4 regions of the Bacillus sp. 3255 genome follow, and region 4 is predicted to be linked to each of the others. Evidence: riboswitches for the same ligand, from Rfam matches in the RefSeq annotation. Region 4 holds a riboswitch; each other region holds the start of a gene.
The links. Region 4 has a riboswitch for cyclic di-GMP ahead of J2X61_RS21895 (pyridoxal phosphate-dependent decarboxylase family protein). Riboswitches for the same ligand answer to the same signal wherever they lie in the genome.
Positions count from the first base shown of each region.

Region 1: it holds a riboswitch for cyclic di-GMP, as region 4 does, so the genes downstream of both, J2X61_RS02160 (hypothetical protein) here and J2X61_RS21895 (pyridoxal phosphate-dependent decarboxylase family protein) in region 4, are expected to answer to the same signal.
Region 2: it holds a riboswitch for cyclic di-GMP, as region 4 does, so the genes downstream of both, J2X61_RS32050 (putative bifunctional diguanylate cyclase/phosphodiesterase) here and J2X61_RS21895 (pyridoxal phosphate-dependent decarboxylase family protein) in region 4, are expected to answer to the same signal.
Region 3: it holds a riboswitch for cyclic di-GMP, as region 4 does, so the genes downstream of both, J2X61_RS09610 (putative motility protein) here and J2X61_RS21895 (pyridoxal phosphate-dependent decarboxylase family protein) in region 4, are expected to answer to the same signal.

Region 1 covers NZ_JAVDUS010000001.1:513,382-519,291, forward strand. Annotated here, with positions in the region: gene J2X61_RS02155 (bifunctional diguanylate cyclase/phosphodiesterase) at 1-1,841, opposite strand, end outside; gene J2X61_RS02160 (hypothetical protein) at 2,075-2,596, opposite strand; cyclic di-GMP riboswitch class I at 2,674-2,768, opposite strand; gene ade (adenine deaminase) at 2,951-4,750, opposite strand; gene J2X61_RS02170 (cold-inducible protein YdjO-related protein) at 4,866-5,114, shown strand; gene J2X61_RS02175 (four-carbon acid sugar kinase family protein) at 5,137-5,910, opposite strand, start outside.
Region 2 covers NZ_JAVDUS010000027.1:38,681-44,590, forward strand. Annotated here, with positions in the region: gene J2X61_RS32035 (S-layer homology domain-containing protein) at 1-1,020, shown strand, start outside; gene J2X61_RS32040 (hypothetical protein) at 1,107-1,271, opposite strand; gene ilvA (threonine ammonia-lyase IlvA) at 1,457-2,713, shown strand; cyclic di-GMP riboswitch class I at 2,776-2,863, shown strand; gene J2X61_RS32050 (putative bifunctional diguanylate cyclase/phosphodiesterase) at 2,947-4,470, shown strand; gene J2X61_RS32055 (BMP family lipoprotein) at 4,744-5,811, shown strand.
Region 3 covers NZ_JAVDUS010000005.1:192,766-198,675, forward strand. Annotated here, with positions in the region: gene carB (carbamoyl-phosphate synthase large subunit) at 1-595, shown strand, start outside; gene pyrF (orotidine-5'-phosphate decarboxylase) at 651-1,340, shown strand; gene pyrE (orotate phosphoribosyltransferase) at 1,383-2,027, shown strand; cyclic di-GMP riboswitch class I at 2,119-2,205, shown strand; gene J2X61_RS09610 (putative motility protein) at 2,228-2,431, shown strand; gene J2X61_RS09615 (LysR family transcriptional regulator) at 3,408-4,286, opposite strand; gene dapA (4-hydroxy-tetrahydrodipicolinate synthase) at 4,410-5,285, shown strand; gene J2X61_RS09625 (RidA family protein) at 5,304-5,693, shown strand; gene J2X61_RS09630 (GNAT family N-acetyltransferase) at 5,772-5,910, opposite strand, start outside.
Region 4 covers NZ_JAVDUS010000015.1:115,915-121,824, forward strand. Annotated here, with positions in the region: gene J2X61_RS21890 (ABC transporter ATP-binding protein) at 1-1,727, shown strand, start outside; cyclic di-GMP riboswitch class I at 1,960-2,045, shown strand; gene J2X61_RS21895 (pyridoxal phosphate-dependent decarboxylase family protein) at 2,151-3,821, shown strand; gene J2X61_RS21900 (methyl-accepting chemotaxis protein) at 3,828-5,570, shown strand.

The DNA.
Region 1 (5,910 bases), on a different contig from region 4:
AGGTTGACCGCAATCGGAATACGCTCCAAGCCAGCGTTATGCCAGATTTTCAATTGCCGAACGGCGGTCTGCAGCACCCAACCACCAATTTCGTTGATTTGCCGGGACTCCTCCGCCACAGGAATGAACTGCAGCGGTGAAACGCGGCCCAGCAGCTTGTTGTCCCACCTTAATAGTGCTTCTATACCCGCAATATCGCCCGTACGGAGATCGAACTTCGGCTGATACACGAGGCTGAACTCCTGTCCCACGAAGGCTTGGCTTAGCTGCCGTACGATCTCGGCGGATTGAGATAATCTTTGCTTAATATCCTGATTGAAAAATTGGTAATTGTTCCGCCCCTGCTCCTTAGCCGCGTACATGGCATAGTCAGCGCTGCGCAGCAGCTGCTCCGGCGATTCCCCGTCAGACGGGTACAAGGAGATGCCGATATTCGTCGATACGAAGTTCTCGCCGCTGCCGATCCGCATGGGAGCTTCCAGCCGACCCACGATTTGTTGGACTTGCTTGGTCACAGCCTCCATCTCTCCCGTCGGTCCCACAGGCAGTAAAATGACAAATTCATCCCCGCTAAGCCTGGAAGCGGACCCTCCGGCCGGCAGGCCATTGGCAATCAGAGCCGAAAACTGCTGCAGAACCTGGTCGCCAGTCTGATGGCCCAAGGAATCGTTGATCCCTTTGAACCTGTAAATATCCAGGAACAGCACGGCCAAGCTCCGATGTTGACTTCTGGCTTGCTCCAAGCCGGCTTCGATGAGCTGATTAAACTGATTGCGGTTCGGAAGTCCCGTCAAATGATCATAATAAGCCAGCCGCTGAATGAGCTCCTCGGACTTTTTCCTTTCGGTCAGATCGCGCAAGTAGGCCGTGTATATCATTTCCCCCTCATTAACGAGGCTCGTTATAATAATCTCTACTGGAAACGGAGTCCTGTCGGCCCGGTAAGCCGTCACTTCAAAGCGTTTGCCGATGATCGTCTCGGCCAGCTGGGTCAGCTGCCTGTATAGAGAAGCGGCTTCCTCCCCGTCTTGGTCAATTAGAAAGAGCAAATCGAAAATCGTACGATGAATCGCCTCGCTGCGCGTATACCCGAAAATAGCTTCCGCCGCGGGATTAAATTCAATGATCCGGCCTTGCGATTTGAACATGAGGATACCGTCAATCGCCGACTCCAGAATCGATGCCTTGAGCGCAATCTGCTCCGCCAACCGCCGATCGGCCGACAAGGAGCTGATGAAGCTCACCGCGAAAATCAGAATCGTACCGAAGGCTACGTACATGGCCACTACAAAGAAATCCATGCTGGTTCCGTGCGCGCCGCCGGAATGATAGCCTTCCGGGAATGTCATGACAGCTGCAGACATCCCCATATAGTGCATCCCGGTAATGGCGACCGCCATAATGAAGCCGCTGAACGCAATGTTCTGGCTCCTCTTGAATAAGGCATGCAGCGAAGTTACAGCCGCCCATACGGCGATGAGAATTGACAAAGCGAGCTGCAGCGGATGATAGCTTATGCTGATCTGCTGCAAAGCGGCCATGCCGATATAATGCATCCCGCTGATCGCCAGCCCCATCGAAGTCCCGCCGATGATAAGCCTGGCGCGGGAATATGTGCCCAGGAACGTCACGGCAAATCCGATGAGCGTACCCGCGATCGCCACTGCAATAGAGGCGCTTACGATCCGGATATCGTAGGTCACCCCAGCAGGCAATTGATACGCCAGCATGGCGATGAAGTGCATCGACCATATACCCACACCCATAACGCCCGCACTGCAGATCAACCAGCTTGTCCGCTGCCATCCGTCGGTAGACAAAACTTTGCGCGCGAGGTTCAACGCCGTGAAGGAGGCGAGCAGCGCTATGCTGAACGAGAGGAGAAAAAAGGACGACATTATAGCTTTCCGTAATCGTATGATGCATAGACAAGCCTCATTTCGTTATTACTGTAAGGAGAATGTGATCTTCGCCGTATGCACGATCTCATTCAATTGATCACTATGCCCCTCGAGTTTGTCGGCCGGCTTCGATGTTCGGTGAATGACATGACCTGATCCTGTTCGTCGGTTCGTTAACTTACATGTTTCACATTGTCGGCTAATTGTACCGAGAGGACGGATATTGTGTGCGAGAGACTCTCTACAATCGACCTCACGGTTTGCTGAAGCTTCAGATTCTGCTGATCTTCGAATAGCGCCGCAGCTTTTCGGTTGGCCATAATTTGATAGATCAAGGCCCCAATAAACAAGATGACGAAAATCAAGTGAATCGCTACCATCGAGAAAGCGTACTTCCCAGAGCCATACACCAGTTCAGGAAATAACACGAATCGCGCGAGATGTTGAACGGCAATAAGAATGGCCAGGACCATGAAAATTGAAAAATGATACTCAAATATCCCCTTGCCTCCGGCGATGATCGACATGCTGCACATGGTTAGCGAAAGCGTATGAATCATCGGAATCCAGGCATTCACCGCGTGCAGACGGGACAATATCAAGCCGATAATGACGAGCAGGATCGGGATGGCGATAAAGAAATCAAGCAGCATGGAAGCGTCGGTTATGACTTCGTGCTGCATAAGCTCTTTCAAACAAAAGCCCCCCTGGATGGATTATCCAATGGTTAATAAAGAAAAGACCACCCCGAATACAGGATGGTCCCTCCCTACCCGGTAACCTGTCAACCATAGCATACAGTGAAATGGTATGCCTTAGGCCACGGCTTTGCGTCTCATTGTTTCCAATGATTTGCCTTTATCAATCTGGTAGTATCTAATTGTTTCCGTCTTCATACAGTCTGTTCTTATTATAGTTCGCAAAAAAATTAACTGTACATAGCAATAATTGTTGCATGGTGTCGAATTCAATAAAATTCCGATAAGAATTGCATAATTTTTATTTATCAGACTTAACTTGTGGTATAATTCCGGGTTCGGCCTCTTCGGTCATTCCCCTATTTCCGTTTCAATCAGCGCAAACTGTGTAACATCTGCGATGCCGCGGTTCGTTATGCGAATTTCCGGGATAACCGGCAGTGCAATCAGCGAGAACGTCATGAACGGAGCATGGAGCGGACAACCCAGCTGCTTCCAGGCCAATTCCAGCTCGGCGACTTCTTGCACAACCTCTTGTAACGATTTATCAGACATCAGGCCTGCGATCGCCATCGGTACTTGAGCCAGCACCTTGCCGTCTTCGACGACGATCATACCGCCCCCGATTCTCACAAGTTCATTGGCTGCGAAAGCCATATCGTTCTCATCCACACCCATCACGATTAAGTTATGGCTGTCATGAGCCACCGTTGAAGCGACCGCACCCGACTTCAGCCCGAAGCCATGCGCGAAGCCAAGCGCAAGCTGACCTGTCCCGCGGTGCCGCTCTATACAGGCAAGCCGAATGATATCTTGGCCGGGGTCCGGCTGGATAATGCCTTGTTCAACCTTTAGCGAAGCCGTCATTTTCGCCGTGCGGGCACTATTCTCGATAGCCCCGATAACATGGACTCGCGTCCGCTCCCCTTGATACCGGCTCGCAAGGCGGAAATCCTCCGCTGCCAGCGCACGCTTCACATGCATTGAATGGAGAATTTGCTCCGGATATGTGTAGACAGGGAACTCGGCTGCAAGCCGGCCGTTCTCATAGATGACGGTCCCATCCGTTATCACTACAGCCGGTTCAACCTTGTACAGATCATCCAACAGCACAATGTCCGCACATTTGCCCGGCGTAATACTGCCTAAATCCTTCTCCAGATTGAAATAGCGCGCCACATTGATCGTTACCATTTGGATCGCGGTCACCGGGTCGACACCCTCCTCGATCGCGCGGCGCACGACGTGGTTGAGATGACCCTGCTCCACAAGTGTCTGCGGGCTTACATCATCCGTCACCAGCGAGATATTGGAGGTGTTCACCTTATCCTCGGTGACGACTTTGATGACTTCCTTGACATCATGCCATGCCGAGCCTTCGCGGATCATCAGATGCATGCCCATGCGCACCTTATGCAGCCCTTGCTCCCGCGTGACCGTTTCATGATCGGAAGTCACGCCCGAAGCGATATAGGCTTGCAGCATGCGGTCATCCTCGCTGGGGAAATGTCCCGTGACCGTCTTGCCGCTAAGGATGGTGGCCTCGATTTCTCCGCACATGGTGGGATCGCCGTACACGACACCCGGGAAATTCATCACTTCGCCAAGTCCGACGACTTGATCCCATTTCAGACCCGCCTCAATATCCGCTACACCCAAGCTTGCTCCGGCATCCTCCAAGTCCGTTGTAGCGGGTACGCAGGACGGGAAGGTCGTAAACACCTTAAGCGGAAGTCCCTGCCCCTCTTCATGCATCAACCGCACTCCTTCTACCCCGCACACATTGGCAATCTCATGCGGATCCATGAAGATGCCCGTCGTTCCCTTGGCGAGCGCCGCTTTGGCGAACTCGGTTACCGAGAGCATCGTGCTTTCGACATGCATATGTCCGTCCAAAAAGCCGGGAACGATGTACTTGCCGCCGGCATCGATCATAACGGTTTGCTCGCCAATCGTATGATCGGCGTTTCCGATATAGGCGATTCGCCCGGCGGCGATCGCAACGTCCATATTCGCCAGCAATTCTCCCGAATACACATTCACGAGCGTTCCGTTCTTGATAACCGTATCCGCGAACGCATGACCCATTGCGACCTTCGCTAGCTGCCGGCTTACATCCACTAATCGACTTCTTCGATTGTATCTCATCATTCGTTATCTCCTTTGAAATATGTCATCTACTATTATAGCCGATCTAGTTAATGATATGGAGCGGGCGCCGCGCGAATGCCGAGCAGGTATACCGCTTACAGATTCAAGACGTTGAATGAAGATAATGGCATTCGGGCAGGTTAAGGCAGCAGGAGGTGTTACTGTCTTGGATGCCGAAGTGACCAAGCCGGACTTATCCCCAGTCCCTATTTGGAGATGCAAGAACAACGAATGTAAGGCATGGATGCGCGAAGAGCTGGCAGCCTCTCCGTCGCCGGAATGTCCGCTGTGCAAAGGCGGCATGCTGAAGAGCATCAAGCATCTGCCTAAGCTGGTCAAAAAGAAACCGCGAAAAAAACCGTGAAGCAGCCCGCTTCACGGTTTTATTACGATACATAAGCAGCTACCCGTTCGAAAAAGTCCACCCCGCCGACCTGACCGCCCTTCAGCACCAGTTCCAGACCGTCAAAACGCGGATTATGGGCATACGCCCGGCAGAGCGGTCCTCCAGGATCCAGCAGCGCCTTGCACTCCAGCGCATAGATGCCGAGCTCTCTCGTCACATACCCCGAGGTGTCTCCCCCCGCGATCAGAACACGGGGCAAGGCGAGCTCCCTGACGAGCTCGTTCGTGAGAGAACCGAGCGCCATACCCAGCAGACGGCTGCTGTCCTCGGAGCGGATTCCCCGGGCAGCGAGCGCTTGGCGAGTATGCGCGATACTTGCATCCTCCGGGCCTGTTGCCGAATAGAGGATGACGCTCCTGCCGCCGGCCAGCTGCTTCGCCGCTTCTTGCCGCAGGGCGGCCATCGCCGCCTCCCGCGATTCCGCGCTCAGCAGTTCCTCCACCGCGACCCGGATGCCTGCGAAGCCCGCCTCCAGGGCGCACGCGATCTGCGCCCCTGTGACCGGCGAGCAGCTGCCCGAGACGACCAGCAGCGGCGCTGTACCGGAAGCGCCTCCCGGGGGCGTCTGAGGCACAGGAAGCCCTAAAGGCCCTGAAGGCCCTGCTGTCGCTGCCGCTTCCTGCTGCCATACCGCCCCCAAGGCGTACTCCACGCCCGACGATCCGATGACGAACAAGCCGTCCTGCCCGGCCGCCTCCTCCCAGATGAGCCGCCCAGCCGTCTCCAAGCGCCGCTCATCCAGCACGTCGAAGAG
Region 2 (5,910 bases), on a different contig from region 4:
CGGAATTGGAACATCAGCTTCAACCGGGTCATCGATGGCGTGATCGCCGGCCAAGAAACTGTATCGGTCAGCATTGACCGCGTGACCGGTGAGATGGTCAGCTATCAGTTCGGTTTGAGCAACATGCCGTATCCGAAGCAGAAACCAGAGGTGTTGGCGCTGGATAAAGCCAAGGATCTGTGGCTCTCCCAATTTGACATCAAACTTAATTATGTTCTGGAGGATGGCGGCTACAATGGCCCGATCCCGTTGGAGAAATACAATGTGATGGTGGCAGCCGGAGAGATGCCTCCGACCGCTGCTGCAGCGAACAAGGACGAGAAGCTGCAGGCTAAGCTGGTCTACACGCTCAACCCCAAATTCAACCGCGAGCCCTTCCTGTTGGATGCGCAAACCGGCGTATGGCGGAACAGCCAAACCGGCGAAACGGTGTCCTTGGATAAAGTGACGGTAAGCGATATTGATAATCACTGGGCTAAGAACGAGCTGCAGCTAATGCTCGATTATCAAGCTTTGGATGTGCAGGATGGCAAAGTGAACCCGGATCAACTGATTAAGCGTGGCGAGCTGGTCAAAATGCTGGTCATTGCCATGAACGGCGGCAACGGCGGCATCTATTACGGAGCTGAACGCAAGGCGTCCTTCGCCGATGTGAGCAACGCTTCGCCGTATTTCGCTTATGTGGAGAATGCCGTGGACCGTGGCTTGCTCGAGGCGGGTACGGAGTTCAACCCGGAAGCGACGCTCGACCGTGAAGAGATGGCGCAGCTGATCGTGAAGGCGCTCGGTTACAAGAGCCTGTCGCAATACGACGGCGTGTTCAATTCGCAGTTCGCTGACGCCGCAGAGCTTAAGGATGTGGGCGTGGCGGCCATCGTGCTAGGGCTGAACATTATGACGCTTACGGACGGGAAGTTCGCACCGCAGCAAGAAGTCTCCAAAGCGCAGGCAGCCAGCGCCTTCTATCGCTTCCTTCAGAAGCGTGCCGAGCTGCAAGAGCCTCCTCGCTACTACTACTAGGATAACGATTCGCTGCAAGTGAAGAGGGCTGCCGGAAGTAGTCGTAACTACTTAAGGCAGCCCCTTTCTATTGCCGTATAACGATCTTAGAACAAAGGAAATACATATTGAACGAGGAAGTACAGAATGCCGAAGGTGATGACGATGTAAGCCGCATACTTGATGAAAGTCGATGCTACTAAGCTGGAATCCGATTTCTTCTCCACATGGCGTTCTTCGATTTCATAGTTGCGTGATGGCTGAGTCGACATAGCGATCACTCCTTTGCAGGTTCTTGTTTCTTTAATACCCTCAGGGATGGGATCTGAAACAGAGACTTTTATGAAGCTTGCGGAACCTTTCCAATAATATTCTCGTACAGCCGCTCTGAGATATGCTACAATAATCTTTAAATTTTTCATTCGCATATTTTGGAGAGAAAGGAAGTAAGAGAAGAATGGTTGTTTCCGGAAAAGTAGGTTTGGAAGAAATTATTAGGGCCAATCATGTGCTCAGCAAGGTGATCGAACCGTCGCCTTTACAACGCAATGAGCTGCTCTCTAACTTGTATGAATGCAACGTTTATTTGAAACGTGAAGATATGCAGGTCGTCCGGTCGTTCAAAATTCGCGGCGCGTACAATGTCATTCAAAGCTTGACGCCTGAGGAACGCGAGGCGGGTGTCGTGTGCGCCAGCGCGGGCAACCACGCGCAGGGAGTGGCGTACTCCTGCAAGCAGCTCGGCATCGAAGGCAAAATTTTCATGCCGACAACGACGCCCCGACAGAAGATTTCGCAGGTGAAGCTGTTCGGCGGGGCTTTCGTCGAGGTGATTCTGACGGGGGACTCCTTCGACGATTCCTCGGCGCAGGCCAAGGCCTATTGTGAGAAAGAGAACAAGGTGTTCATTCATCCGTTCGATGATATTCGCACGATTGCGGGGCAAGGAACGGTCGGTCTCGAAATTATGAACCAAATGTCGGATACGCCGGACTTTATCTTTGCAACAATCGGCGGAGGCGGGCTTGTGGCAGGCGTTGCAACTTATGTGGACAGCGTTTCGCCGTACACGAAGATTATCGGCGTTGAGCCGGAGGGCGCTGCCAGCATGCAGGAGGCACTGAAGCAAGGCAAGGTTGTGACCTTGAATTCCATCGAGAAATTCGTGGACGGCGCGGCCGTGAAACAAGTCGGTGAACTGACGTTCGAGATCTGCAAGGAGAAGCTGGATGACATCGTGATTATTCCGTCCGGTAAGGAGTGCACGACAATCCTTGAGCTGTACAATAACAATGCGATCGTGATCGAGCCGGCGGGTGCGCTGCCCGTTGCGGCGCTTGATGCATACCGGGAGCAAATTCGCGGCAAGAACGTCGTCTGCATCATTAGCGGCGGTAATAACGATATTGACCGGATGCAGCAAATCAAAGAGCGTTCGCTTATCTATGAAGGCCTAAAGCATTACTTTATCCTCAACTTCCCGCAGCGTGCAGGCGCCTTGCGCGAATTTCTGGAGGAGGTACTGGGACCTACGGACGATATTACCCGGTTCGAGTATACGAAGAAGAACAACCGTGACGATGCGCCCGCTCTGGTCGGCATTGAGCTGAAAAACAAAGATGACTACGAGGGGCTCATTGAGCGCTTGTCCCGCAAGGACTATGGATACATCGAAATCAATAAGGACCCGAAACTATTTAATTTACTAATTTAAGTAAAAATAGCCAAAATGAAAGCCTCTGTGATATAGTTATATAGTCCCGTTTTTTACCTGAATATGGTTAAAGGCAAACTTGCCGAAAGGTAAGGACGCAAAGCTCCAGGTCTTAGGTTGCCTTGCAACGATGACGGCTGAGCTGCCGAGAGGATGCAGTTTACCGATACAGGTGCGCCTACGGCTATTCCAAGTGGAATAGCCTTTTTTGATGATTGAATGGAGGTTCCCCGATGAGAAGCTTACTCTTGAAGTGGATTGAACGGATACAGGTGCAGGAACAGCGCTATGTGGGCATTCTGGCCTTCTTTGTACTGACCGTCAATCTGCTTGCAGCCGCTTCTTTCAGATTTACGCCGCTGCTGTTACTGTGGTTGCTGGTTCAAGCCTTGGTCTGCCTCTTGGTTGCCATATGGATCCGCCAACTGCGGCTGACGCAGAGGCAAGAGGAAGAGAAGAGCAAACAGCTTGCGTATTTGGCCTATCATGATACGTTGACGGGTTTGCCTAACCGCCGGTTGTTCGATGACCGGTTGAAGCGGGCCTTGCTGCATGCGCAGCGCAATGAAGAGCTGGCTGCGGTCGTCTTCCTGGATATGGACCGGTTCAAAGAAGTGAACGATTCCTTAGGTCACGCCTATGGGGACCGTCTGATTCGTCAGGCAGCCGATAGATTGCTAGGCTGTCTGCGCGGTTCGGATACGGTCTACCGGCAGGGCGGGGACGAATTTATTATATTGCTTGAAGCTTTCGCCAAGCCGGAGGATGTCAGAGTGGTGGCCTCGCGTATCCAGGCGGTATTGGATGAGCCGTTCATACTGGACGGGAAGCCGGTTATCATCACGGCTAGCATGGGCATTGCCCTGTACCCGCTGGACGGCACCCAGCCCGAGCAGCTTCTGCAATATGCGGACGATGCCATGTATACAGCCAAAAGTCTTGGTAACAACCGCTTCCAATTCTACGCCTCCGAAATCGATGTCATGGTAAAAAGTAAAGCTCACATGGAAAGTGAGCTGCGCACTGCGTTGGAGCGCCAGCAGTTCGAACTGTTGTATCAGCCGCAGTATGAGATCGCGAGCCGCCGGCTCATCGGGATGGAAGTCATCTTGCATTGGGACCAAGCAGGCAAGCGGCTCTCCTCGCCGGTGGACTGGAGGAAGGCGGCCGAAGAGCTGGGCCTTATGGTCCCGATCGGCACATGGGCGATTCGGACGGCGTGCAGGCAGCTGCAAGCGTGGCAGGATGCTGGGCATAAGCCCTTGAGAATGACGATGCCGATCACGGCTTCGCAGTTCAAAGATGCAGGCTTCACGATGGAAGTCGCACAGCTGCTGCAAGAAACGGGCATTGATCCTGGGCTGGTCGAGCTGGATCTGACGGAGAGCATCACATCTTCCAACGTGCAGGAAGCCAGCGAGAAGCTGATTCTGCTGAAGAGGCTGGGCGTGCGCATCGCCATGGATGACTTGAGCACGGGGCTGTTAACGCGAAGCGGTATGGAAGGCTTGCCATTCGACAGTGTGAAGCTGGACAGCACGTTGATCAGGGATTTGGTCGAAGACGACGAGAACAAGCAGCTGGCTGTCGCCATCACGCGCATGGCTGAGCGCTTGGGACTGAAGCTGATTGCGAAAGGTGTCGAAACCGAGGAGCAGCTCGAATATTTGAAGTTTTTGCGGTGTTCGGAAGTGCAAGGACAGTTGTTCAATCCCCCTTTATCCCCGCGCGATTTCCTACGTTTAATGGCCGATTAGATTTTATAATGGGTCATCTAGATTTTATTAACCGATGGTTGTATAATCAGTAATTGGGGCTTTGAACCTATATTGTGGGGCTTTACAAAAAGATCATGTCAACTTGTTTTACATAACGAATTATGTTTAATTACGCGTGGATTTCTTTTCTCCCATCATCCAAAATGATACACTCAATCTATCGTAAGCATTACATAATTGAACTTGATCTGGCCATACTATAATTTGGGATTCAAGGTACAATTTTAAATTTATCTTTTGGGGGTAACATTGATGAAAAAAGTACTCACAACGGCGCTTATGGCAGTAACGGTTTCCGCGCTTGCTTTGGCGGGTTGCGGCAAAAAAGAAGAAACGCAACCGGCGGCCTCTGCGACTCCGGCAGCTAGCAGTGCGGCATCCGCAGCACCGAGCAACAACAGCGGTAAAGATTTCAAAATCGGCATGGTTACTGACATCGGCGGCGTAAACGATAAATCTTTTAACCAAAGCGCATGGGAAGGCCTGAAAGGGCTTGAGAAACAAACAGGCGCAAAAGTGAAAAACCTGGAAAGTAAAAGCGACGCGGATTATGTGCCGAACTTGAACCAATTCGTGAAGGATAACTACAACTTGACTTGGGGAATCGGCTTCTTGATGGGCGATGCGCTTAAAACGGTTGCAACGCAAAATCCGAACGCGAAGTTGGCGATCATCGATAACGTTGTGGAAGCTCCTAACGTGGAATCCGTTACGTTCTCCGAGCAAGAAGGTTCCTACCTCGTAGGGGTTGTAGCCGGTCTTACGACAAAATCCAACAAAATCGGTTTCGTCGGCGGTATCGACATTCCGGTTATCAAACGCTTCGAAGCTGGTTTCGTTGCCGGCGTGAAGGCCGTTAACCCTAGTGCCACGATCAAAATCAACTACACAGGCGCATTCGACAAGCCTGACCTTGGGAAAGCGGCGGCAGCTACGATCTACAACGACGGCGCGGATATCATTTTCCATGCTGCAGGCTCCACAGGTAACGGCGTATTTAACGAAGCCAAAGACCGTGTGAAATCCGGTAAAAAAGTATGGGTTATCGGTGTAGATAAAGACCAGTCCCTTGAATTCGGCGACGAAGTGACATTGACGTCCATGTTGAAGCGTGTCGACAATGCGGTTGCACGTGTGTCCAAGGACCTGATCGACAACAAATTCCAAGGCGGCAAAGTCGTGACATTGGGTCTGAAAGATGACGGCGTAGGTCTTCCGGAAACTTCCAAGAAAAACGTATCCGCCGAAATCTTGAAAAAAGTTGACGAGTACAAAGCAAAAATCATCAGCGGCGAAATTAAAGTTCCTGAGAAACCATAATAGGTGCATACAAGGCATAGCGGTTACGAACGATAGGTTTGCTTATGTTCAAACAAGGCTAGTTATACTAACTAGCCTTGTTCTTAGTTTAAGGTAATA
Region 3 (5,910 bases), on a different contig from region 4:
TGCCGACATGGGCTACCAAAGCGGTCTATGGCCGGAAGACAGCTATGTGTCGGTGAAAGTGCCGGTATTCTCCTTCGCGAAGCTGCGCCGCGTCGATACGACGCTTGGACCGGAAATGAAGTCGACGGGCGAGGTTATGGGCCGCGATACGAATTTCGCCAAGGCGCTCTACAAAGGTTTGATCGGTGCAGGCATGAAAATTCCTGCTGCAGGTTCCGTCGTCGTGACTGTGGCTGACAAAGATAAAGAAGAAGCGATTGAGATTCTCAAAGGCTTCTACCGTCTTGGATACAAAATTATCGCAACGGGCGGTACGGCGACAGCGATTCAAGAAGCTGGCCTGCCGGTAACCACGGTGCACAAGCTGAGCGAAGGTTCGCCGAACATTCTGGATCTGATCCGCAGCGGAGAAGCCCAGTTCGTCGTGAACACATTGACTAAAGGCAAAACGCCTGAACGCGACGGCTTCCGTATTCGCCGTGAAGCGGTGGAAAACGGTGTGGTATGTATGACATCGCTTGATACGGTAAGAGCGCTTGTGAATATGCTCGAAGCGATCAACTTCTCCTCCCGTGCAATGCCAGTACATGTCTAAGGAAGAGGTGACGGACTTGACAGTATTAACGCGTACGGATGTCGCCGGCCGTATCATGGTCGCGCTGGACTATGCGAATGCGGCAAGCGCCGAAGGGCTGCTCAAGCAGCTCGAGGGCATTCCTTGCTACGTGAAGGTGGGCATGCAGCTGTTCTATGCTGCAGGTCCCGGCTTCGTCTCCTCCCTGAAAGAGCGCGGCTATAAGGTGTTCCTGGACGTGAAGATGCATGACATCCCGAACACGGTCAAGGGCGGGGCGGAGAGCGTCACGCGCCTCGGTGTGGATCTGTTCAATGTCCATGCCGCCGGTGGCCAGGACATGATGGCTGCCGCCTTGGAAGGTGTGGACAAGGGGCTTGCCTCGGGCGCCGAACGCCCGATCGTTATCGGCGTGACACAGCTGACCAGCACGTCGCAGCAGGTGCTGAACGAAGAGATCGGCCTGACCGGAACGGTCGAGCAGGCCGTCCTTCGCTATGCCCGCCTGGCGCAAGCCGCGGGGCTGCAAGGCGTCGTCGCGTCACCGCTTGAGGTGACGGCGATCAAGGCGGCGTGCGGCGGCGCATTCGTCACCGTGACGCCGGGCATCCGTCCTGCGGGAGCGGATGTAGGCGACCAGTCGCGCATCATGACGCCTCCCGAGGCGTTCGCGCAGGGCACGGACTACGTCGTGATCGGGAGACCGATCACAGGCGCGGCAGATCCTAGAGCGGCGTTGGAATCGATTATCGATTCCGTCTTGTAGCGTCTTGTAGCACCTATCAAAGGAAGGAACGGTGGAAGTCTCATGAGTCAACAGCTTGAAACGATTGCGAAGCATGTGGCAGCTTCACTTTTAGATATCGGTGCGGTTGCGTTAAGACCGCAGCAGCCTTTTACTTGGACATCGGGCTTGAAATCTCCGATCTACTGCGATAACCGTCTGACGATGTCGCACCCTGCGATCCGCGAGGCGATTGCCGACGGTTTCGTCAGCCTGATTCAAGAGAAATTCCCGGATGCTGAAGTCGTTGCCGGCACGGCAACGGCAGGCATTCCTCATGCGGCTTGGGTGGCTCAGAAGCTGGGTCTGCCGATGATCTACATTCGCGACAAAGCGAAAGGCCACGGTAAAGAAAATCTGATCGAAGGCTCTGTGAAGCCGGGTCAGAAGGTTATCGTGATCGAAGATCTGATCTCGACAGGCGGCAGCTCTTTGAAAGCAGCCCTTGCTGTCAAAGAAGCCGGCGCCGCTGCGCTTGGCGTACTTGCGATTTTCTCTTATCAGCTGGATAAAGCAACGGATGCGTTTCAAGCGGCGGACATGCCGCTGCACACCCTCTCGAACTACTCCACATTGCTGGAAGTGGCGCTGGAGAAGGGGGCTATTCAGGAAGCGGATATGGCCTTGCTTCGTTCCTGGAGAGCGAATCCGGCCGAGTACGGCGTATAGGACTGAGCAGTCGATTCGTTGGTGTAGTCGAAGATTGACGAATCGTGCGGTATGAGCCTATACTGGTATTGTGCCAGGTGCAAACCTAACATCTGCGAACCGGCAAATGGCGCGAAAGCGGCAGACGCAAAGCTACAGGGGCTAACCGGCTTCGGCCGTATGCCAGCCAGCTACCGAACGATGAGGGGAGGAGCACGCGAATGAATATCAGCAGCAGCGTCTTCAACGCGATTAGCGGCGGAGATGCCTTGAAGCAAGCTGTTGGCATCCAACTGCTTAGCAAAATGAACGATATGCAGACTGCAGCAGTCAGTACGATGGTACAGGATTTTACCAAGTCCCAGCAGCTGGTTACCGCTTCAGCGGCGCCGCATTTGGGTGGCAACATCGACATCCGCATATAGATGGTTGAAAAGAAAGAAGCCCTACCTTTACGAGAAGGAGGGCTTCTTTTATTTGTGCAGCAGCGTCTTGGCGCAGCTGCGCAAGCAAGCTGTGCACCGGTTGGTTCATAGCGGTGCTTATGCCGGCTGCCGGCTAGCTCCGGCAAATACCCTCCGGGGTGGTTAAACATGCCGCCTCGCCGCTGCACGGTTAACCATGACGATGCAACAAACGGCCTACGGACCGCTGGCGATCCTCCGGCGGGCCGATGGCTACTCGTCTACGATATGACGAAAACCCTACGCCGGCAAACAACGAAATAATAACGAAATAACAACGAAGCAACCACGAGTCAATAACTACCCGCCGATGACCCGCCATCTCAGACGAGCTTAACTGGAAATTATCCCGTTAATTTCATCTTTTGAAAGCGGAATGCTGGAATAAAGGGATTTACTCCCTTTAAAATCTATGCTTGTCCATCAGGCCAGCGTTTTTGATGATAATTAACAGGAGAAATTCCAGTTACACTTCCACTTATAGGAGAAAGTATCGCCTAGCCGGCACTGCATCACTCAGGTCGGTTGCCAACGGTGTTGTAGCCATTCGAATGAGGAAATGGCGAGATGGAGGATGCATATCGTGTTCCGAGTGTGATTGTAAGCAGCTCCGGCTAATACCGACTAGTTTCAATAGCGTTCCGTCTAGCATCAAGTAGCACAAGTAGCTCCAATTAGTAGCATCTGGTTAGCACAATTATCACCATTTAGTATCAATTAGCGCCAAGTAGCATCATATACCACCAACCACCACCAACCAGCACCAACCCTCTCCGTGATACTGCCAATTCATCCCGCTAATGTTAGCTTCGGAAAGGGGAACACACGTATAAAGGGGAACTATTTTTCAGCGGAAGCCTAACGCTTTTCTTGCCTCCCGCTGCTAGGCTCACCTCAGCGCGGCGCTCTATTCACGCTGTCCTTGAGCCGCTGAATCTCAGACACGCCCTGCCGTCAGTAAGCCGATAAATGCCTGTAACGGCTGGGACATCCATTTCTTGGGATGGAGCAGCAGCTGAATGTCTAGTGACAATTGCTCATGCGTAAAAGAGAGCGAAGCCAGCTTGCCCAGCTCCAGCTCGGTTTGCACGGCAATTCTCGGCAGCAGCGCGAGACCTAGACCGTTCATCACGCAATGCTTGATCGTTTCCAGGTTGCCGAGCTCGAAACCGATGTGCAGCGGCACGCCGTGCTCTTTGAGCAGCTTCTCGAACATCCCCCGGTAAATACAGCTTTCTTCCGTAACGATAAATTCCGTTTGCTGAAGGTCACTTAAGCGGACTTGGTCCAGTTGGGTGAAAGGATGCTGCGTGGGTGCAACGAGGACCAGCGGTTCCTCGCGGATTTTCGTACAGGTCAGCAGGGGATCGGCGGGATAGCGGTCAAGGAGCAGCCCGATATCGTAATCGCCTTCTTTGACTTTCGAGATGAGAGACGACTCCGTATCTGGGTAGAGCTGGATGTTGAGGTGGGGATACTTTTGTTTCAAAGCTTGCAGAAAAGGGGGCAGGAAGTATGCTGCGAGCGAATTGATCGTCCCGATTGTCAATGTTCCGGCCGCTTGGCTTGTCAGCATTTCATGAGATTGATCGTACAAATCAAGCATTTGGGAAGCAAGCCTCAGCAGCGTTTCACCCGGTGCCGTCAGCCGCAGCTGGCGCCCATACCGCTCGAAGAGCGGAACGCCATACTCTCGCTCCAGCTTCTGGATCTGCATCGTTACGCTGGATTGTGCATAGCCCAGTTCTTCGCCGGCTTTGGTGAAGCTCTTTCTTCGGGCGACCTCTCGAAACGTTCGGAAATAGGTTAGATCCACCGGAGCCCCTCCGTTCATTATCAAAATTTTTGATGAGACTTATCATTTATTATAGCTAACTGTGATGTGATGTTCCATGCTAAAGTATGTTTACATCATATTTTTAACGGGGAGTGGGCGCATATGCTAAAAGAGCAAGATTTGCAAGGGATATATGTTCCGATTATTACACCATTTGATGAGGATGAAGAGGTGGATGCCGCTTCCTTTTATAATCATGCCTATCAATTGTTTCAAGATGAAGTTAATGGAATTGTGGTGAATGGCACGACTGGGGAATCGCCGACAATATCCAATGAAGAATTAGGAATCCTGTTCGCTTCTGCCCAGGCAGCCAGAGAAGCTGCACATGTGCAGGTGCCGCTCGTCGTAGGTACGGGGACGAATGAGACGCGCGGGACGGTGCGGAAGACCGAAGCGGCCGGCAAGCTGGGAGCAGATGCTGCTTTGGTGGTTGTGCCGTATTACAACAAGCCGAGCCAGCAGGGGGTCATCGAGCATTTTCGCCAGGTTGCTAGTGTGGGGGTGCCGGTTATTCTGTATGAGGTCCCGCATCGGACTGGAATAACCTTGGAGCTGGATACGGTTCGAGCGATCTTGGAGCTTGACGGCGTCATTGGGATGAAAGACAGCACGCCTAACACACATTTGGTAACCGAGCTTACCCGACTGGGATCCAAACCTGTACTTTGCGGGGAAGACTCGCTGCTGTATCCTGCGCTGCAATCCGGAGCCAAAGGCGCGATGAGCGCATCCGCCAACGTTGAGACGGAGCGGTTTGTCTCCTTGTACCGTCATTTTGTATCCGGTGAGTATGAGGAGAGCCGCCAACTATTTGAACAATTGCGACCGCTCGTTCGGCTGCTTTTCCAAGAGCCCAATCCGGCTCCGCTGAAATGGCTGCTCGAACAACAAGGCGTCATCGAATCCGCGGCGCTTCGGCTGCCTCTCCTGCCGGTGTCGCAAAGCTTACGCGAGAAGTTAGCCGACTTTGTCTAGAAGGGGGAAGTAGGAAGTATGACACGCACAAGAGTATATACGGGCTCGCCTTGGGAACCGCTCGTCGGTTACTGCAGGGCGATTCGAGTAGGGAACCGCATTGAGGTTGCCGGTACGACAGCTATGAAAGACGGCGAGGTTGTCGGGGTTGGGAATCCGTATGAACAAGCGCGGTTCGTTCTGCAGACGATTGAACAGGCGCTTCGGGAGCTTGGCGCCGGCATGTCGGATGTTATCCGCACGCGCATGTATGTCACGGATATTGCCTTATGGGAGGAGTTCGGCCGGGCACACGGCGAATTTTTCCGGGAGGTTCAGCCTGCGGCTACGATGGTCGAGGTGAAAGCTTTGATTGACCCGAGGTTGATGATCGAGATTGAGGCTGAGGCTCTGATAAGCGAATCATAAGCAAAAAGCGCTTCCCGCATGGACGCCGACAAACGTCGACCTCCAACTTGCGGAAAGCGCTTTTTGTTGTGAACAAGTTTAACCGACCCGTTTGCCGAGGATGATCAGATCGCGTTCGATCCCGTCCAGCTCGGCGATACCCGGCAGATGGGCCCAACTCTCGAAGCCGAACTTACGGAATAACGCCAGGCTCGGTTCATTGTGTCCGAATATAAAT
Region 4 (5,910 bases):
CCAAGCCGCACAAATGGACCTTCGCGGCCGTCCTCGTATGCGCGCTGATGGGAATCGCCGCAGACTTGTTCCAGCCGTACCTCGTCAAGATAGCGATCGATGATAACTTGATGATCGGCAAAAACGATTACAGAGCCCTGCTGCTCATCTGTTTATTTTATGTAGGACTTTCGATAAGCTCGCTGTTTTTCAGTTATCTGCAGAACAACCTGCTTCAATTCGCCGGCCAAAGCATTGTGGCCAAAATTCGCAAGGACCTGTTCCAACACATTTTCAAACAATCGATGTCCTATTATGACAAAACGCCAAGCGGCAGCTTGATTACGCACGTTTCGAGCGACACGGAGACGCTTAACCAGTTTTTTACGCAAGTGCTGCTCAGTCTCGTGCGCGACGGCATGACCCTGATATTCATCATCGTGCTGATGTATCATCTCGATCCGGCGTTGACGCTGTACAGTATGATCGTTATTCCGATCATTGCGCTTATCGCGATCAGCTTCCGCAGGTATATGCGCAAGACGTACCAGCTGTCCAGAACGCAGCTGTCCCAGATGGTCGCTTTCGCCGCGGAGAATTTGTCGGGCATGCATCTCATCCAGGCCTTCCATCAGGAGAAGGAGCAGATGAGCCGCTTCGAGGAGCGCAATCACAGCTATTTCCGGGCCAATTTGCGGGAAATTCGCACGAACGTTTTGTTCAACCGTTCCTTTGATATTTTGGGCAATTTGTCGGTCGCGTTCATTACGTGGATCGGCGGCATTGCCGTTTTCGATAAAACGATCGAATTTGGCGTTCTCTATGCGTTCATTACGTATATTCGGCAGTTTTTCCAGCCCATCAATAATATTACGCAGCAGTGGAATACGCTCCAATCAACGACAGTTTCGATGAACCGGATTTGGAACATTTTCGCCACGCAGCCGGAAGTCAAGGATAAGCCGGACGCGAAGCCGGTTGCCATGCAGAACGTGAAAGGCGAGATTCATTTCAGCAATGTGACCTTCGGCTATTTGAAGGAGGTGTCCGTTATCGAGAATCTGGAGCTGCGCATCGCACCCGGTGAAATGATCGGCATTGTCGGTACGACGGGCGCCGGTAAAAGCTCGCTGATTTCGCTGCTCTGCCGCTTCTACGATGTGCAGAAGGGAAGCGTCAGCATCGACGGGACGGATATCCGCGATATCCCGCAGGCTGAACTTCACAGGATCGTAGGCCTTGTGCAGCAGGAACCGTATTTGTACGCCGGCAGCATTCTGGACAATGTGCGGATGTTCGATGAAACCATCCCTCGGGAAGCGGTGATTGAGGCTTGCCGGTTGGTCGGCGCCGATGCGCTGATCGCCAGGCTGAAGGATGGCTATGACACGCGGATCTCCGAACGGGGAAGCGGCTTGTCGGCCGGCGAGCGGCAGCTCATTTCGTTCGCGCGCATTATCGTGTTCCAGCCCAAAATTTTGATTCTCGACGAAGCGACGGCGAATCTGGATTCGCAAACGGAGCAGCTTATCCAAGCTGCGCTGCAGGTTGTCGCAGAGGGGCGGACGACACTGGTTATCGCTCACCGCATCTCGACGATCATTCATGCCAACCGCATTCTGGTCATGAGCCACGGACATATCGTGGAAGAAGGGAACCATGCGGAGCTGTTGGCGCAGCACGGGTACTACGAGCAGCTGTACCTGCACTCGCAGGGCAGCGCGGAGACCGCTCAAACGATATCATAGGCATCAGGATAAGCTTAGTTATGACTCATAATTAGAGTCGTAGCTAAGCTTTTTTTTCTATTATTCTACCTTCGGTCAAGTAAATGTAAGCGAACCAATATAAAGAGAGAAAATAAGGTTTCTAAACAAAAGTGGTAAATTATGTTGTTTAATTTGGACTAATGTACTATACTGATGTATAAAATTGTAAACATTATGTCGACGGATGTCGAAAGGAGTTGTAGTTTTTCAAACAGCATACTGGCAAACCTATTGAAAAATAGGGACGCAAAACTAGAGGGACTACATCCAACAAGGATATGTCAGCCAGTTGCAGCTCTGCGATTGGTGAAGTTATTGGCATTGTTGCCAGGGTTCACTTTTTTTTTGTGTGCGTATTTATGCTTGGCCAATCTAGCGAATCTAGCGATAGGAGTAGAGATAATGAGAGAGAGAAGACCTGCGAATATGCAGCATTTGTTCCCAAGTGAGAATGGGAATCCGCAAACGCGTCAAATGGTGCTTCAGCTGATGGAACAAATCCTGACGGGCGTCGACGCCTTGAAAAACCCGAATGGCGTTAACCTCAAAGGAGAAAAGGACCGGTCGGGGAATTTCTACAGCAACCTGATTCGGAACAGCGCGATTCCGGGAGACAGCGTTCCCCTGGAGGAAGTGAACGCAGAGCTGTTGAAGCTGCTGCACGCCCATCCCTACCATACCAAATATTTTCTGACCAACATTCTACCGATGGCCTCCATCCCCGGTATTCTGGGCATGATGGCGGCGTTCATGGTGAATGGCAACAACTTGTGGGATGTATACGGACCGGCGGGCGCGGAAGCGGAAGTTCGCGTCATCAGTATGATGTCGAAGCTCATCGGCTACGATCCGCTTACCAGCGGCGGCTATACGACATGGGGCGGGCAGGGCGCCGTCTTCTCAGGGCTGCGCATCGCGATTGCGAAAGTAGCGCCGAATGCCTTGCAGCAAGGCGTCCCCGGCAATCTCTACGCGTTCTGCTCCGAAGCGGCGCATTACTCCTTGTTCAAGTCCATGGAAGCATCGGGGATCGGAAGCGACCACTTGATTCGCGTTCGCACGAATCCGGATAGCTCCATGGATGTCGGCGATTTGCGGCTCAAGATGGAAGAAGTGGTCGCAGGCGGCGGCATTCCCGTCTATATTGTTGCGACCACAGGCACGACGGATGCTATGGGAATCGACGATTTGTCCGCAATTTATGCGGTTAGCGATGCCATTGCGAAGCAGCATGATTTGCCAAGAGCGCACATTCATGCGGATTCCGCTCTAGGCGGGTTCTTCGCCTTCTTCAACGATTACGACTTCGAGTTGAATCCGCTCGATCTGAAGCAGGAGGTTCTGCATGCGCTGCTTCAGATTCATGGCAGAATGAAGCATTTGCATATGGCGGATTCCCTATGCTTCGATTTTCAGAAGCTGGGTCAAACTCCTTACGTCACCAGCTTGTTTCTGGTGCGGGAGGCCGGCGATTTGCGGTTGATGGATCTGCATCCTGACGAAACGCCGTATGTCGGACACCGGGGTTATGGGCAATACCACACGGGGTATACGTTGGAATGTTCCCGTATGGGCAGCTCCATCAGCATCTACAGTGCACTCTTGGCTTTTGGCATTCAGGGCTATCAGCGCCTTCTGGCGCAGTTCGTTGAGGTGAATCTCGCTTTTCGTGAGGCGATTCGCGAGGCAATCCCGCAGGCTGTCATCGTGAATGAAGACAATCCCGGCATCATTACACTGCTGCGCATTTATCCGGAAGGCGTCTCCAGGTTTCAGGACGAGCTTGGCGGTACATGCACGCTGCAGGAGGTAGAGCGAAACAACCGATTTAACGAATTGTGGTTCGAGCTGCTGGGCGAACGGCGGGACCAAATTTTCTTCGGCGATACGAAGAAGCACCTGCTTGTTCCAACTTCCGATCACAGTTCTGTGGCGCTCTATGCCTCCAAACTATTCATCATCTCCCCCTATACGGAAGTGCAGCATGTGGACGAAATCGTCCGTTATTTGAAAGAAACGATCGATCAGACGTATCGCCAATACGCCGGTGAAGCAGCGATGAGCAGGAGGTAATAATGAATGTTAGGGATTAAGTCATATTTTAAAAAAGCGGTGAACGGATTCCGTTCCCGTCTCGCGGTGAAGATGACCGCCAGCATCGTATTGCTGCTCTTATTGGTCAGCGGCATCTTTTCTTTATCCGGCTACTGGATCTCCACCAAGTTATCCGCGAAGCTGGAGGATCAGTTCGTACTGCGGTTAATGACGAATATTCAGAACGTGACGAACTACCTCGCTGTCATTCCGGACCGCCCCGAGCAGATTACGGATACGAAACACCAAGCTTATGAGCGAATCAAAAAACAATTCGAGGCGTTCAAGAAGGAAGATTCGCTGGAGAACGTCTATGTGTTGATGAAGAAAGACAACAAAGAACAGATCATTGTGCTAACCGGCGTAGAGGACGATTACGGCACCGATTATCCGTTCACGCCTGAGATGAACGAAGCCGTCAAGCAGGATAAGCCGGTGATCAGTTCCATTTATACAGATGAGTACGGCATTCATAAATCCATATTCGCACCGCTCCGCAACCAAAACGGTGAAAACATCGGCATCGTCGGCATCGATCTCGACGCAACGGTCATCCCGCAGACGAAGCAGGAGTTGGTCTGGACGATGATCATGATAACGCTGCTTATTCTTCTGCTAGGCAGTTTGATCGCCTACTTCATCAGCAGAAGCGTAACGAGGCCGGTTGTGCGTCTGATGCATATGACGGAGAAGGTGGCGGCAGGCGATTTATCCGAGCGGGTGCATATCCAGCGGGAGGATGAGATCGGCAAGCTGGCCGGGGCGTTCAATGTCATGCGGGAGAATCTGGACATTCTGATCCGCCAAATGTTCACCTCCGCCAATATGATCACACAGACCAGCGAGCAATTGTATCACTCGGCGGACGAGTCGAGCTCGAGTGCCGGCGTCGTCGCCGTCTCGATGAACAATATGTACGGCGGTGTCGCGGAAGTCGTTTCGTCGATAACGGACAGCACGACATCCATCTTCGAAATCAATGGGGAGCTGACGGAAGTGACGTCGGAGGTCAAACAAATGCAGCTCATGGCCCACCAAGTCGGGGCGCAGTCGGTTGACGGCCAGCAGCTTGTGGAGAAAACGCTGCATCAAATGAACGTGATTCAGAAGGAAATGAAGCAATCCGAAGAAGCGGCTCAGCAATTAGGCAATCGCTCCAAAGAGATCGGCGAAATCATACATATCATTACCGAAATTGCGCAGCAGACGAACCTGCTGGCGTTGAACGCATCGATCGAAGCGGCCCGTGTCGGCGAGCAGGGCAAAGGCTTTGCCGTCGTTGCCGGCGAAGTGAAGAAGTTGGCCGAGCAGTCTACTCGTGCGGCGAGCTCGATTACGGATCTTGTATCCAGCACGCAGAACGACAGTCTTGTGGTGATGGCGAGCATTACGCAAGGCAATCAAGCCGTGGAGCAGGGGCAAACGTGGATTCACGATACCTATGAGAATTTCAAGATCATTTTCAATGGTATATCCATGTTTTCCGAAAGGACAGATCGACTCTTGGATACGCTGGAACGAGCGGTCCAATCGTTCGAGACGATTTCGGCTGTGATGCAGCGGATCTCCGGAATTACGGAAGAACAATCCGCGGGCTACGAGGAGGTTGCAGCCGCCGCTGAGGAGCAAAGCGCCTCCATCCAGGAAATCACGGCGGCGATTCGGAATCTGTCGGAGATGGCGGCAGCGCTTCAAGGTTCCGTGCAGAAGTTTAACATGAAGCAATGAACGAAGCGGGCGGATGATCGCCTTGGAGAACCGTCACTTTGACGGTTCTTTTTATTGAACTGCGGCGGGGCGGGGCTCTCTCGTTGAGGGAGCCGAGCTTTTCTTGGTCAGCCGCAGGTCGTAACTGGAATTTCTCCCGTTATTCGCGAGAAAATTAGCCTAGTTGTACGAATAAAGGGAATTCCTCCCGTTCATTCATCCCCATTTCGCGTAAAGGCTGCAAGTACGGGCTGAATAACGGGAGGAATTCCTGTTATTCAGCATTCGAGGATCCGCCAGGCTGCATGTAACAGGAGAAATTCCCGCTATGGGCGGGACTCTCGGTAGAGGCTTAGCTCTC